Regions from separate parts of the Paraglaciecola sp. G1-13 genome, predicted to be linked through region 1. Evidence: predicted binding sites of a transcription regulator. Region 1 holds the regulator's gene; the other holds the start of a gene.
The links. Region 1 encodes sigma-54, which starts transcription at its own class of promoters, with help from an activator protein. Its sites were predicted from a motif close to GTTGGCACGNNNNTNGNNT; they were not measured.
Positions count from the first base shown of each region.

Region 1 (6,139 bases):
AAGAAAAATCTCGACGGGGGAATCAAGTCCAGTAAGGGGTTTTAAATCTGGCTCCCAGTGCGGGTTGGGTAAGAAACGCGCATCAAATACATAATCCGCATCTTTAGGAATACCGTGTTTAAAACCGAAGCTTTCAAAAACCAAAACCAAGCGTGAGCTTTTTTTACCTAATATTCGCTCACGCACCAATTCGGCCAGCTGGTGAATTGACAATTGATCTGTGTCTATATATAAATCTGCACGTTCGGCTATTGGCGCTAATAACTGGCTTTCGGCTTGAATAGCACCAGACAATGATTTGTTTTGCTTAGACAACGGGTGCAAGCGGCGGGTTTCACTGAAACGCTTAATCAGTACGTCATCGCTGGCATCCAAATACAATATGGTCATTTCCCACGTTGACGGCAAGTAGTCGAGTATTTCCACCAATTCGTTGGGATCTTTGGGTAAATTTCGCACGTCAATGCTGACCGCGACCTGATCGTACTCGTCAGCGACGGTATGGGTCAAAGTGGGCAATAAGTTGACGGGGATATTATCAACGCAGTAATAGCCTAAATCTTCCAGTGAACGTAAAACGATGGACTTCCCTGAGCCTGAACGCCCACTGATGATAATAAGCTTCATAATTAACTGAGTACCTGAAATAATTCTTGGTCTGTGGTTGCACTGCGCAAACGATTTAAAATATCTTTATCAACGAATTTTTTGGCTATCGCCGACAAGGTTTGTAGGTGCTCTTGGGCCTTTTCCTCTGGTACTAAAATAGCAAAGAAGATATCCACTGGCATGTTATCGATGGCGTCATACTGGACCGGAGGTTGGCACGTTACAAGCACGCCTAGGGCTGACTCTAGCCCTTTTATACGGCCATGTGGTAGTGCTATACCACCACCAATGCCCGTACACCCCATTTTCTCGCGCCCCGCTAAACTGGATAAAATGGTCGCTTGGTCTACTTCAACAAGGTGCTCAGATGCCAATTGACTAATAAGCTCTAAAATGCGCTTTTTGCTGGACCCCTGAACTGCGCATACGACGCAGTCAGGGTGAAGAATATTTGATATTTCCATTATTTACCTGATGGGTTAATGGCGTTTAGCTTTTTCTTTATGCTTGATAACTTGCCGATCGAGTTTATCGATTAGGCCATCTATTGCCGCATACATGTCGTTGTGTTCCATGGTGGCAAATACATCTGCCCCATTCAAATGTATTGTCGCTTCCGCTTTTTGGTTGAGCTTTTCTACATTGAGAATGACGTGAACATTGTTGATCTGATCGAAGTGTCGCTCGAGCTTGGTAAATTTAGTATCGACATAATCTTTTAGTGAATCGGTTACATCCACATGGTGACCAGTAATATTAATTTGCATATCGCCTCTTCCTTCTTTAATCAGCCTACAATAGGCTTTTTCGTTGGTTCGACGGGGGTATCATCAGAGATTCCCGGTACTTTGCTATTGTTCGCCGAGCGACCATGATGCCTTGATCGGCCAACAATTGAGCAATCTTGCTGTCACTTAGCGGCTTGCTTGGTTTTTCAGCTGCGACCAGCTTTTTAATCAATGCGCGTATCGCCGTTGACGAGCACTCTCCGCCTGTCTCAGTTGCAACATGGCTCGAGAAGAAATATTTCAGCTCAAATATACCTCTAGGGGTATGCATATATTTTTGGGTGGTAACACGAGAAATTGTAGATTCATGCATATCCACCATTTCGGCTACGTCATTTAGTACCATAGGCTTCATCATCTCAGGCCCATGTTCAAAGAAGCCCATTTGCTGCTGTACTATACAGTTTGACACTTTCAATAAGGTATCGTTTCGGCTCTCAACACTTTTAATAAACCATTTGGCTTCTTGCATGTGTGAGCGAATAAATTGACTATCACTGGTGTTTTTCGCGCTACGACTCATTGCAGCATACTGTTGATTAACGTTCAATTTGGGTAGGCTGTCTGGGTTAAGCTCTACTGTCCAACGGCCATTTTTCTTACTCACTGACACATCAGGTATAACGTATTCTGCTTCACCTTTGATCAAGGCGCTGCCTGGACGCGGATTGAGCGTTTTAAGTAAACGCATGACCTCACGCAAATCATCCTCTTTAAGGCGAGATTTACGCATCAAAGTACGGTAATCCTTGCTTGCCAAAAGGTCGGCATAGTCCCCAATCAAGGTCTTCGCTTCTTCTAACCAGGGTGTATCAGGAGCAAACTGACGCAATTGCACTAGCAAGCATTCTTGTGGTGTACGAGAGCCAGACCCAATTGGGTCGAACATTTGAATACGCTTAAGTACGCATTCCACTTCATCGAGCTCTATTTCTTCATCATCCATGCTGGCCAGAACGTCTTCAGCGCTCATGGTCAAATAACCAGACTCATCGATAGAATCAATGATCGCTGTCGCAATCGCGACATCGGTATCACTAAAATGGGTTAAACGCATTTGCCACAGCAAATGATCTTGAATGTTATCTGTGGTTTCGCCTTGAAAGATCTGTTCGTCATCACCGCCGGCACCACTGGATATGCTAGAGGCAGGTGCGGAAGAAGCGCTGATGTACTCATCCCAAGTGGTATCCGTAGGTAAGTCTTCTGGGATTTCGTTTTTCTCGAACGCTTCACTTGAGTCTAAGTTGTCACTGCTGGTATCAACTATTTCATTGGTATCTTTAGAAGACGGGTCGAGGGAATTGTCATTTAACGCACTATCGCCGGATTCCTGATCCGTAGGCTCTTCAACTTCCAACAGCGGGTTGGAATCCAAGGCTTCTTGAATTTCTTGCTGTAAATCTAACGTAGACAATTGCAACAAACGAATAGCTTGCTGTAACTGTGGCGTCATAGTGAGTGATTGACTAAATTTTAATTGTAAAGAGGGTTTCATTTACTTCTTTATTCTGTCCGTTGCAAACTAAAAAATATGCTGTGGTTGATTCGATTGACTGTAAATGTCTCACCAAGCGCCTGAGTATAATCTCGATAAAATGAGCGGCTTTTTCAGCTTAACTATAGCCTGAATTGTTCGCCTAGGTATACATCTCTTACACGTTGATCACTTAATACTTCTTCTGCCGTGCCAGAAGCGATGAGTTCACCATGACTAACAATGTAAGCTTTCTCACACACATCGAGTGTCTCTCTTACATTGTGGTCGGTTATCAAAACACCAATACCACGGTCACGTAAATGTTGAATAATTTTTTTAATATCATTAACTGAAATAGGATCAACACCGGCAAACGGCTCATCGAGCAGAATAAATTCTGGATCGGCTGCCAGTGCCCGCGCTATTTCTACCCGGCGGCGTTCACCTCCAGACAAACTCATACCAGCACTGTTACGAATATGATTTATATTGAACTCATCGAGTAATGAATCCGCTTGCTGTTCTCTTTGTTCTGCACTGAGCTCTTTGCGTGTCTGCAAGATAGCCATCAAGTTTTGATAGACTGTCAGTTTTCGAAAAATAGAGGCTTCTTGGGGTAAGTAACCAATCCCTAAACGAGCGCGCATATGCATGGGCTGTAGGGTAAGATCTTGCTGATCAATACTGATTTCTCCCTTATCTAAGGGAACCAAACCGACAATCATATAAAACGTGGTTGTTTTACCTGCACCGTTTGGACCAAGTAAACCGACAATCTGGCCAGTGGACACTTCTAGACTGACATCACGCACAACTTGACGCGATTTATAGGATTTAGCCAAATGCGAGGCTTTTAACGTCGCCATTATGGAGTTTCATCCTGTTTTGGTTTGACTTCAGCATCACTGGACTTTTTCGCGTCAGTTTGCTTTTTACTGCTCGCTGATTTCTTAGCTGGTTGAAAAATAGTCGTAACTCGTCCGCTATTTTCACTCTCGCTCTCTCCTTGCGCGACAATTTGTTCAAGTTCCATGTTAAACACTATCGACTCACCTTTTACACTGCTATTGTTCTGCTTCAGCTGTGCATCGCCTTCTAAGGTTAGTGTGCGTAAATCTCTGCGATATTCAATGCGATTGGCTGATGCCTCAATACTGCCCCCTTGCTCTTGTTGTTGAGAGTATTTAGCCGGGCTACCCGTCGCGATGAAAACTTCGTTACCTTCGCCTTTACTCGCGTCGACTTCTACTTCATCGGCATACACATTCAAACTACCTTGATTGATGTGCACGTCTTCTCGAAAGATAGACTTTTTAGTTTTACCGTCCCCGAACTGAAACTTCGAGTCCACTTTTATCGCTTGCGTGAAATCTTCTTTGCCAGCCATGCTTAATGGGGAAAATGCTAATGTTGCTAAGGCAACTAAGCTAAGGCTGAGGTTGATAAATGGTTTGCACATGATCAAGTAGCTCATATTGTTGGGTCGTTAAATTGGCTTTAAAACCGTTACTGTTGATGACATAGTGCTGGCCAAATATTTTTACTGGTTGGTCAGACACCATGGTTTTATCGATCAAGTTTATCTCGATGAAGTCCGTGCGAATGCTACGAGCAAATCCTTGCTCATCTTGATTACGTATCTCGACATTATTCTCTAATTGGATCCGATTGTCTTCATACAAAGTACCGTCTTTGGCTGATACCTGCCAAGGCGCAGTCTGTGACGCAACAAATATCGTGTATTGAGGCTCTTTGAATAAAGTAAAACCGAGCAAATCAAAGTGTTCCATTTTAGTAGCAAAGACCTGATGGCTCAAACGGCCGTCTTTATCAAATAGAGTGCTTAGCATTTCACTTGCTTGGTAGTTTGGTTGCCAAGCAGATTCGGTTTCAGTTTGCGGTATCAAGTCTTCATCAGCTAGCCAGTCGGGTAAGTTGATGGCGATGACCAATAAAAACAATAACCCAATACTGAGGGTGACTCGATTCATACGCTACTACCACTGACTTTGTTTAACTTGCCTTTGGCGTGCAAAATTAGGTCGCAAACTTCGCGTACAGCACCAAAGCCCCCATTGATTTGGGTAATATACAGAGCTTGTTTCTGTACAAACGGATGGGCATCGTGTGTCGCTACGGCGACGTTACTCAAGGTAAACATTCCCACGTCGGGCATATCATCCCCAATGGATGCGGTAGCGTCTTTGCCTATATTTAACTGGCGCTGCAACGCCAAAAGCGCATCGTTTTTCTGTTCACAACCTTGAATAATATGCTCGACCCCTAACGCTGACATGCGTTTGTGCACTATTTTTGATTCACGTCCGGTAATAACCGCAACGTGCACACCTATGTTTAATAAGGCTTTGACTCCAAAACCGTCACGAGTATGAAACGCTTTCAATTCTTCGCCGTCATTGCCCATGTATATGCGCCCGTCAGAGAACACCCCATCTACATCACAAGCCAGTAATTTAATGCGGGAAAGCTTGTCCATTAACGAAGATGACTTAGCACCATATAACGTATTAACGTCGCCCATTATATCACTCCTGCTGATAACAAGGTTTGCATGTTGATAGCACCAACCGGATGGTGATTGTCATCAACAATAAACAGTGAACTGATTTTGCGTTTCTGCATGACGTTTAACACCTCAGCAGCCAAGGTTTCTTGAGATGCTGTAACACAATTAGCAGTCATAACACTTTCAATACTGACTGTGTGAATGTCGACTCTGGCATCCAGTACCCGACGTAAATCACCGTCAGTAAAAATACCCAGCAAACGCCCGTCATCGCCAACGATACCCGCCATTCCTAGCCCTTTGCGCGAAATTTCAAGTAGCGCCTGGCTAATCGTTTGGGTCGTGCCAACCAACGGCATCAGCTCCCCTTGGCACATGATGTCATCAAGCTTAAGTAAAAGCTTGCGCCCAAGCGCACCTCCAGGATGAGAAAGTGCAAAGTCATCCGGCGTGAAACCTCTTGCATCTAACAGTGCCACCGCCAGAGCATCACCCATGACTAAAGTTGCCGTGGTGCTCGCCGTGGGTGCCAAGCCTAGAGAACAAGCTTCTTTTTCAACTTTAATACACAAATTGACGTCGGCGTGCTTACCTAACGAACTAGCAGGGTTATTCGACATGGCAATAATGGCAATACCACGACGTTTCACCACAGGCAATAGTGCCAATAGCTCAGATGTTTCACCTGAATTAGAAATCGCCAGCAGAACATCTTGCTCTGTAAGCATGCCTAGG
Region 1 is NZ_CM147903.1:202,800-208,938, reverse strand. Features, by position in the region: gene rapZ (RNase adapter RapZ) at 1-627, opposite strand, end outside; gene ptsN (PTS IIA-like nitrogen regulatory protein PtsN) at 630-1,073, opposite strand; gene hpf (ribosome hibernation promoting factor) at 1,089-1,376, opposite strand; gene AC0L6N_RS00905 (RNA polymerase factor sigma-54) at 1,402-2,895, opposite strand; gene lptB (LPS export ABC transporter ATP-binding protein) at 3,018-3,743, opposite strand; gene lptA (lipopolysaccharide transport periplasmic protein LptA) at 3,743-4,264, opposite strand; gene lptC (LPS export ABC transporter periplasmic protein LptC) at 4,305-4,868, opposite strand; gene kdsC (3-deoxy-manno-octulosonate-8-phosphatase KdsC) at 4,865-5,419, opposite strand; gene AC0L6N_RS00880 (KpsF/GutQ family sugar-phosphate isomerase) at 5,419-6,139, opposite strand, start outside.

Region 2 (6,139 bases), 2.4 Mb from region 1:
GCCAGCATCTTGCGCCAGCACGATGTAACAATTAGCATGAGCGATACTGCTCATTACGCCTGAGCCTTGTTTGCCGTTGGGGCTGACGAACAATTGGCCGTTTTCGCCCGAACGGTATATACCTCGCTGATAATCAGCGCGCCCAGGGACTTTGCGTATATCACAGTCTGCGGTGGCATTTAATAACATAGCCATGCTCGGCGTTTGCCCGCTTAGCGTTTCAAGCACCGGCTTCACCAATTGCTCGAAGGTAACGTAAGATGAAACAGGGTTGCCTGGAAGGCCGCAAAACCACGCTTTGCTTAATTGACCAAACGCGAAGGGTTTGCCTGGCTTGATAGCCACTTTCCAAAAATTAACACTGCCTATACTTTGCAAAACGTCTTTCACATAATCAGCATCACCGACGGACACGCCGCCACAAGAAAGCACAATGTCACAGCGCGTGTCAGCCTCTTCAAAGGTGCGTTGTAGGCTTTCAGGTTTGTCTTCTACTATGCCAAAATCAATCACATGCGCGCCAAACTCCTCTAGCATCCCGTGCAGGGCATAACGATTGCTTTCGTAAATTTGCCCGCTATTAAGTGTATTGCCAGGTGATACCAATTCATCGCCGGTAGCAATTAAGCCCACCTTAAGTTTACGAACTACGGACGCAGTGGCAATTCCCACAGAAGCCAACAGAGATAAATGCGCGGGAGTTAAGCGTGTGCCAGCGTTGAGTACCACCGCACCTCGGCTAATATCTTCTCCTGCCTTTCGCACACTGTTACCGGCTTTAGGCGATTGCATAAACTGAATGCGTTGGGGGGGGTCATCAAGCGCAGCGGTATTTTCTTGCATCACTACGGCATCGGCCCCGCTTGGCATAATGGCGCCGGTCATAATGCGCACGCATTGACCTGGATTCACAGTGCCTTCATAAGGAATACCTGCGAAGGCAGTGCCGACTAATTCTAGGGTATCTTGTTGCTGCAAGTCTGCAGCTATCATGGCATAACCGTCCATGGCGGAGTTGTCGCTAGGGGGAACATTTACCTGAGAAATAACGTCTTCGGCTAAAATACGTCCTCGAGCCTGCATTAAGTCGCATTGTTCATGCTCTGTCACGGCTGAAATAACGCTGCGCATCGCATCTAGCGCCTGTGATAAAGGTAACAAACCTGGAGTGTCGCAACTGGTTATCATCATAAAAGACTACTTATTCGAGGAATTTCTTAGCCGACCAATATTACTGACAAGGGCCACGTAACGAAAGGCCAAACATAAAATAAAACTGCAAGCAGCTATGTATATGAATATATAATGCTGTTGTGTGTATTGAGCTGTATTAGCCCGTTTTAGAACAAATGCTACATTGCGGGTTTTTAGGGATAGAAAAGCGTTGAAGCTGCGAAGATTTAGCATCGAACAGTTGCAAAATACCATTGAGAAGTTCGCCAGCCCCTGTGAGATATTTAATCGCCTCTAATGCCTGCATGCTGCCTATAACGCCTACTAACGGAGGTATCACGCCAGCTTCCATGCAGCTGAGTTGCTGCTCTGGAAAAACCTGACTTAAGCACTGGTAACAAGGACTGTGGTTATCCATCAGGTAGGTGCTCACTTGACCTTCAAAGCGGATTGCTGCACCGCTTATAAGTGGCACCTTATGAGTGAAACACAGTTTATTAATTTGCTGGCGAGTGGCTAAATTGTCAGTGCAATCGAGCACCACATTATGTTGGCTGACGTGTTGGCTAAGCGCATTATCATCAAGGCGCTCATCAATGGTGTTGATAACGCACAGGCTATTATTGGCCAGTAAACTCGTCTTCGCTGAATCGACTTTTTTAACGCCCACGTCTTGTTCATGATGAAGAACTTGGCGATGTAAATTAGACAGCTCAACCTTGTCATCATCCACCAAGGTGATTTCGCCAATACCAGAACTAACAACGTATTGCGCAGCAGCGCAGCCTAAACCGCCTACACCAATAATCAATACCTTGGAACCCATGAGGGCTTCTTGGCCATCAAGGTCGATAGCTGGCAATAAAATTTGCCTCGCGTAACGCAAGGCGAGCGCTTTGGTTAGTGTCGGGGGCGTAATAGAGGGCATAGTGTCCTGATAAATAATGGCCGTTTTCTGCTTCGCTATAATTTTTCTACGCGGTAGCCCTGCGCTTTTAACTGCTTTAATACGCTGTCATCGCCCGCAAGGTGCATGGCACCGACCATAATAAATTCTACGTTCGATGTTTTTAGCATGTCTTCTATATGTGGCATCCAATTAGCGTTTCTGGTGACAATCAAATCTTGGTAAATTTGTGCATAGTCTTGTTTAAAAGGCACGATACTGATGTCCGCCATTTTTTGCATATCGCCCTCGCGCCAACTGGTGCGCATGTCGCCTATTAAAACGGGCATTTTCTTAATGTCTCGCAAGGTGTATTCAATCAGGGCGTCGTTATCGTCACCACCCAAATTGGCGAGAAAACTCAATTGTTCATCTGGGGTTTCAAGCCATTGAATGGTTTTACCCGCGTGTGTGCCTTTGTCAGAGTAAAATTGGTCAACGCCTTCACTAGTAAAGCCTAGGCTTTGCAGTTCGATAATACTCAGGGTAATGCTGATAAGGCTCGGCTTCATTGCCGCCATTTGCGCAATCGGTATACCCCGCTGGGCTAAATGCGTTTCGAGTTTCTGGTAACTTTGTTGTGATAAGTCGTCTTTGAGTGATCGGCCGTCAGTGTAAGTCATCATACCTAACATTTTTTGCTGAAACTCAACGCTTTTTACCGCGGTCATATCTGTTTCAAACACTAGGGTGGAAGCGTGTTGATAGGCCGTTTCATATTCACTGGGTAAGGGGTAATCTTCTGGGGCCAAGATATGAATAGTGCCGCCAATATATAAGCTGTTGTCGCCAGAGGTGACCTTCCATACTGAAGCGGCGTCCACCGTGGTGGTGAACATCGAGATGGCCGCAATGAGTGGTACAGAAACTGAGTAAAAAGCCGAGCGAAATAATGACATGTTCAATAGTCTTCCTTTACGAGATATATAATCGGCTTCTTAGGACTCGTCGGGCTTACTGAGTCAAAAAAGCGCTTAATGAGTACAAATAACCTATTTGTTAATCGCTCAGTGTGCCGCTTTTAAGCAGACAAAGGAACCAAAAATCCGCTGTTTACGGCTGTTTGGGCAAACAATGTGCAATCCATCGATACTTAACAGCAATTCGCGGGAATGATCTAATCCGAGGGTGGCCGTGTTCTGTACACAACTTAACGTAAAGCAGCCCATGGTGTTTGCTCCATTTTAGGTACTTTGCACCAAAATTAAGCGCCATAAAATGCAAATCCCAAATCGTGAATTATAACCATATGAATTATAAGGAATTAATACTTGGCAGTGATCCTGCATTAATTTAACTGAACTCGTTTTAGATAGCGAATACCGTTCGCGATAAATACATTTATGTACTGTGCCGGCAATTAGCGCCAAGCATGGAACAGGCAAAGAAGCCCACTCAGACTGTTAGCACTCAGTCGCGTGGGCTTTTTTTATGGGCAAAATTAGTTGAGTAAACACTTCGTTCAGGGGACCAACATGTCAGCAAATACAGTCAATATAGTCGTGGTAGGAAACGGAATGGTGGGCCACCATTTTGTTGAGCAAATCACTAACCACGGCAAAACCGACCCTTCTATTACTTATAAAGTCACTGTGTTATCAGCTGAGCCAAGACTCGCTTACGACCGAGTGCATTTGTCGGAATATTTCTCAGGCAAGACAGCGGACGATCTCGCGTTAACCACGCCAGCACACTATGAAGCATTAGGTGTTGATTTTCACCTTGATGCCGCAGTGGTCGATATTGACAAGCTAGGTAAGTTTGTTAAAACCAAATCCGGTCAGGTTTTCGCTTACGACAAACTCATCATGGCCACTGGCTCTTATCCGTTTGTGCCACCAATTGAGGGGAACGATCAACCTCATTGCTTGGTGTACCGCACCATTGAAGATTTAGAGGATATCAGCGCTTCAGCTAAAGTGAGCAAAACCGGTGTGGTTGTGGGGGGCGGCTTATTGGGTTTAGAAGCGGCGAACGCATTGCGAGAGGCTGGTCTTGAAACTCACGTTGTGGAGTTTGCTCCGCAATTAATGGCGGTTCAAGTCGACACAGGCGGCGGTCGTCTATTAAAAGACAAGATTGAAGCCCTAGGCGTGCAAGTTCACACCCAAAAAGCCACACAGCGTATTGAAGCGGGTCAAACAAGTCGTTATCGCATGTGTTTTGCCGATGGGGATTTTTTAGAGACCGACATGATCCTGTTCTCAGCAGGTATCCGGCCACAGGATACGCTAGCACGCCAATATGAGATTAAAATCGGTGAACGCGGCGGTATCGTGGTTGATAATCACTGTTTAACGTCCGAGCCAGATATTTATGCTATTGGCGAATGTGCCTTATGGAATAACTTTATTTTTGGCTTAGTTGCCCCAGGCTACACCATGGCGCGCGCTGCAGCGAGTCATATAACAGGTGGCGATGTAGAATTTTTAGGCGCAGATATGAGCACCAAGCTCAAGCTGATGGGCGTTGAAGTGGGCTCTATTGGTGATGCACATGCTCGCATACCTGGAGCGCAAACCTACATTTATGAAAATCAGCCTGATGGCGTGTATAAAAAAATGGTGGTTAACCATGAGCAAAGTGTGCTGCTTGGCGCCGTTTTGGTCGGAGACACCAGTGACTACGACACGCTTCTACAATATGCGTTAAATGGCATCGATTTACCTGAGCATCCTGAAAGCTTGATTTTACCTGCCTCAGGTGATGCGCCAGCAGGTGGCTTAGGCGCAGACGCGCTGCCTGAAACGGCGACCATTTGCTCATGTCACAATGTATCAAAAGGCGACATTATTGCTGCTTTTGATGGCGGAGCCTGCGATTTAGCCAGTGTTAAATCATGCACTAAAGCCAGCACTGGTTGCGGTGGGTGTTCGGCGTTACTGAAAACCGTAGTCGACAGTGAATTGGGCAAACGCGGCGTAGAAGTGAAAAAGGACATCTGTGAGCATTTTGCTTATTCGCGCCAAGAGCTTTATCACATGGTTAAAGTCGGAAAAATTCAAAGCTTTGACGAGTTGATTGAAAAACACGGTCACGGTTTAGGCTGTGAAATTTGTAAGCCTGCTGTGGGCTCAATTATGGCCTCGGTGTGGAATGACTTCGTGTTAGAAAAGCCTCACGTAGCCTTGCAAGACACCAATGATACTTATTTAGGCAATATGCAGAAAAACGGGACCTACTCGGTCGTGCCACGTATTGCCGGCGGTGAAATTACCCCTGATAAACTGATTGTATTGGGTCAAGTTGCGAAAAAATACAACTTGTATACCAAGGTCACAGGTGGCCAACGTATCGATTTGTTCGGCGCGCGAGTTGAACAACTTCCGCCTATTTGGGAAGCCCTTATTGCTGCCGGTTTTGAAACCGGTCATGCCTATGCGAAATCACTGCGTACCGTTAAGTCTTGTGTAGGCAGTACTTGGTGTCGTTTCGGTGTACAAGATTCTGTGGGTCAGGCTATCGATCTGGAGAACCGTTATAAAGGTCTACGTGCGCCGCACAAAATAAAATTCGGTGTGTCAGGTTGTACTCGCGAGTGCGCAGAAGCCCAGAGTAAGGACATAGGGGTTATTGCTACTGAAAACGGCTGGAACCTATACGTATGTGGTAATGGTGGAATGAAACCTCGCCATGCGGATTTGTTTGCCACTGATTTAGATGACGCCACCTTAGTTAAATATATTGACCGCGTGTTGATGTTTTACGTGGCAACTGCGGATCGTTTACAGCGCACCTCAGTATGGTTAGAGAATCTAGAAGGCGGGTTAGCGTATTTACAAGATGTGGTGATCAACGACTCCCTAGGCTTAGGCGAAGAGCTCGAGAAACAAATGCAACACATCAAAGATACTTACCAATGTGAGTGGAAAACAGCCATTGAAGATGAGTCTTCACGCAAACGTTTCCGTCAATTCGTCAACAGCGAACAGAGCGATAAAAATGTCGTGTTTGTACAAGAGCGTGCGCAAATTCGACCCGCTACGGAAGCGGAACTAGAGACCCTTGCTAAATCCGGCA
Region 2 is NZ_CM147903.1:2,564,248-2,570,386, reverse strand. Features, by position in the region: gene moeA (molybdopterin molybdotransferase MoeA) at 1-1,188, opposite strand, end outside; gene moeB (molybdopterin-synthase adenylyltransferase MoeB) at 1,331-2,101, opposite strand; gene AC0L6N_RS10805 (TraB/GumN family protein) at 2,137-3,018, opposite strand; gene nirB (nitrite reductase large subunit NirB) at 3,595-6,139, shown strand, end outside.
Region 2: nirB (nitrite reductase large subunit NirB) is a predicted target of sigma-54. The motif match lies at 3,390-3,408, and genes of this name have one in related genera.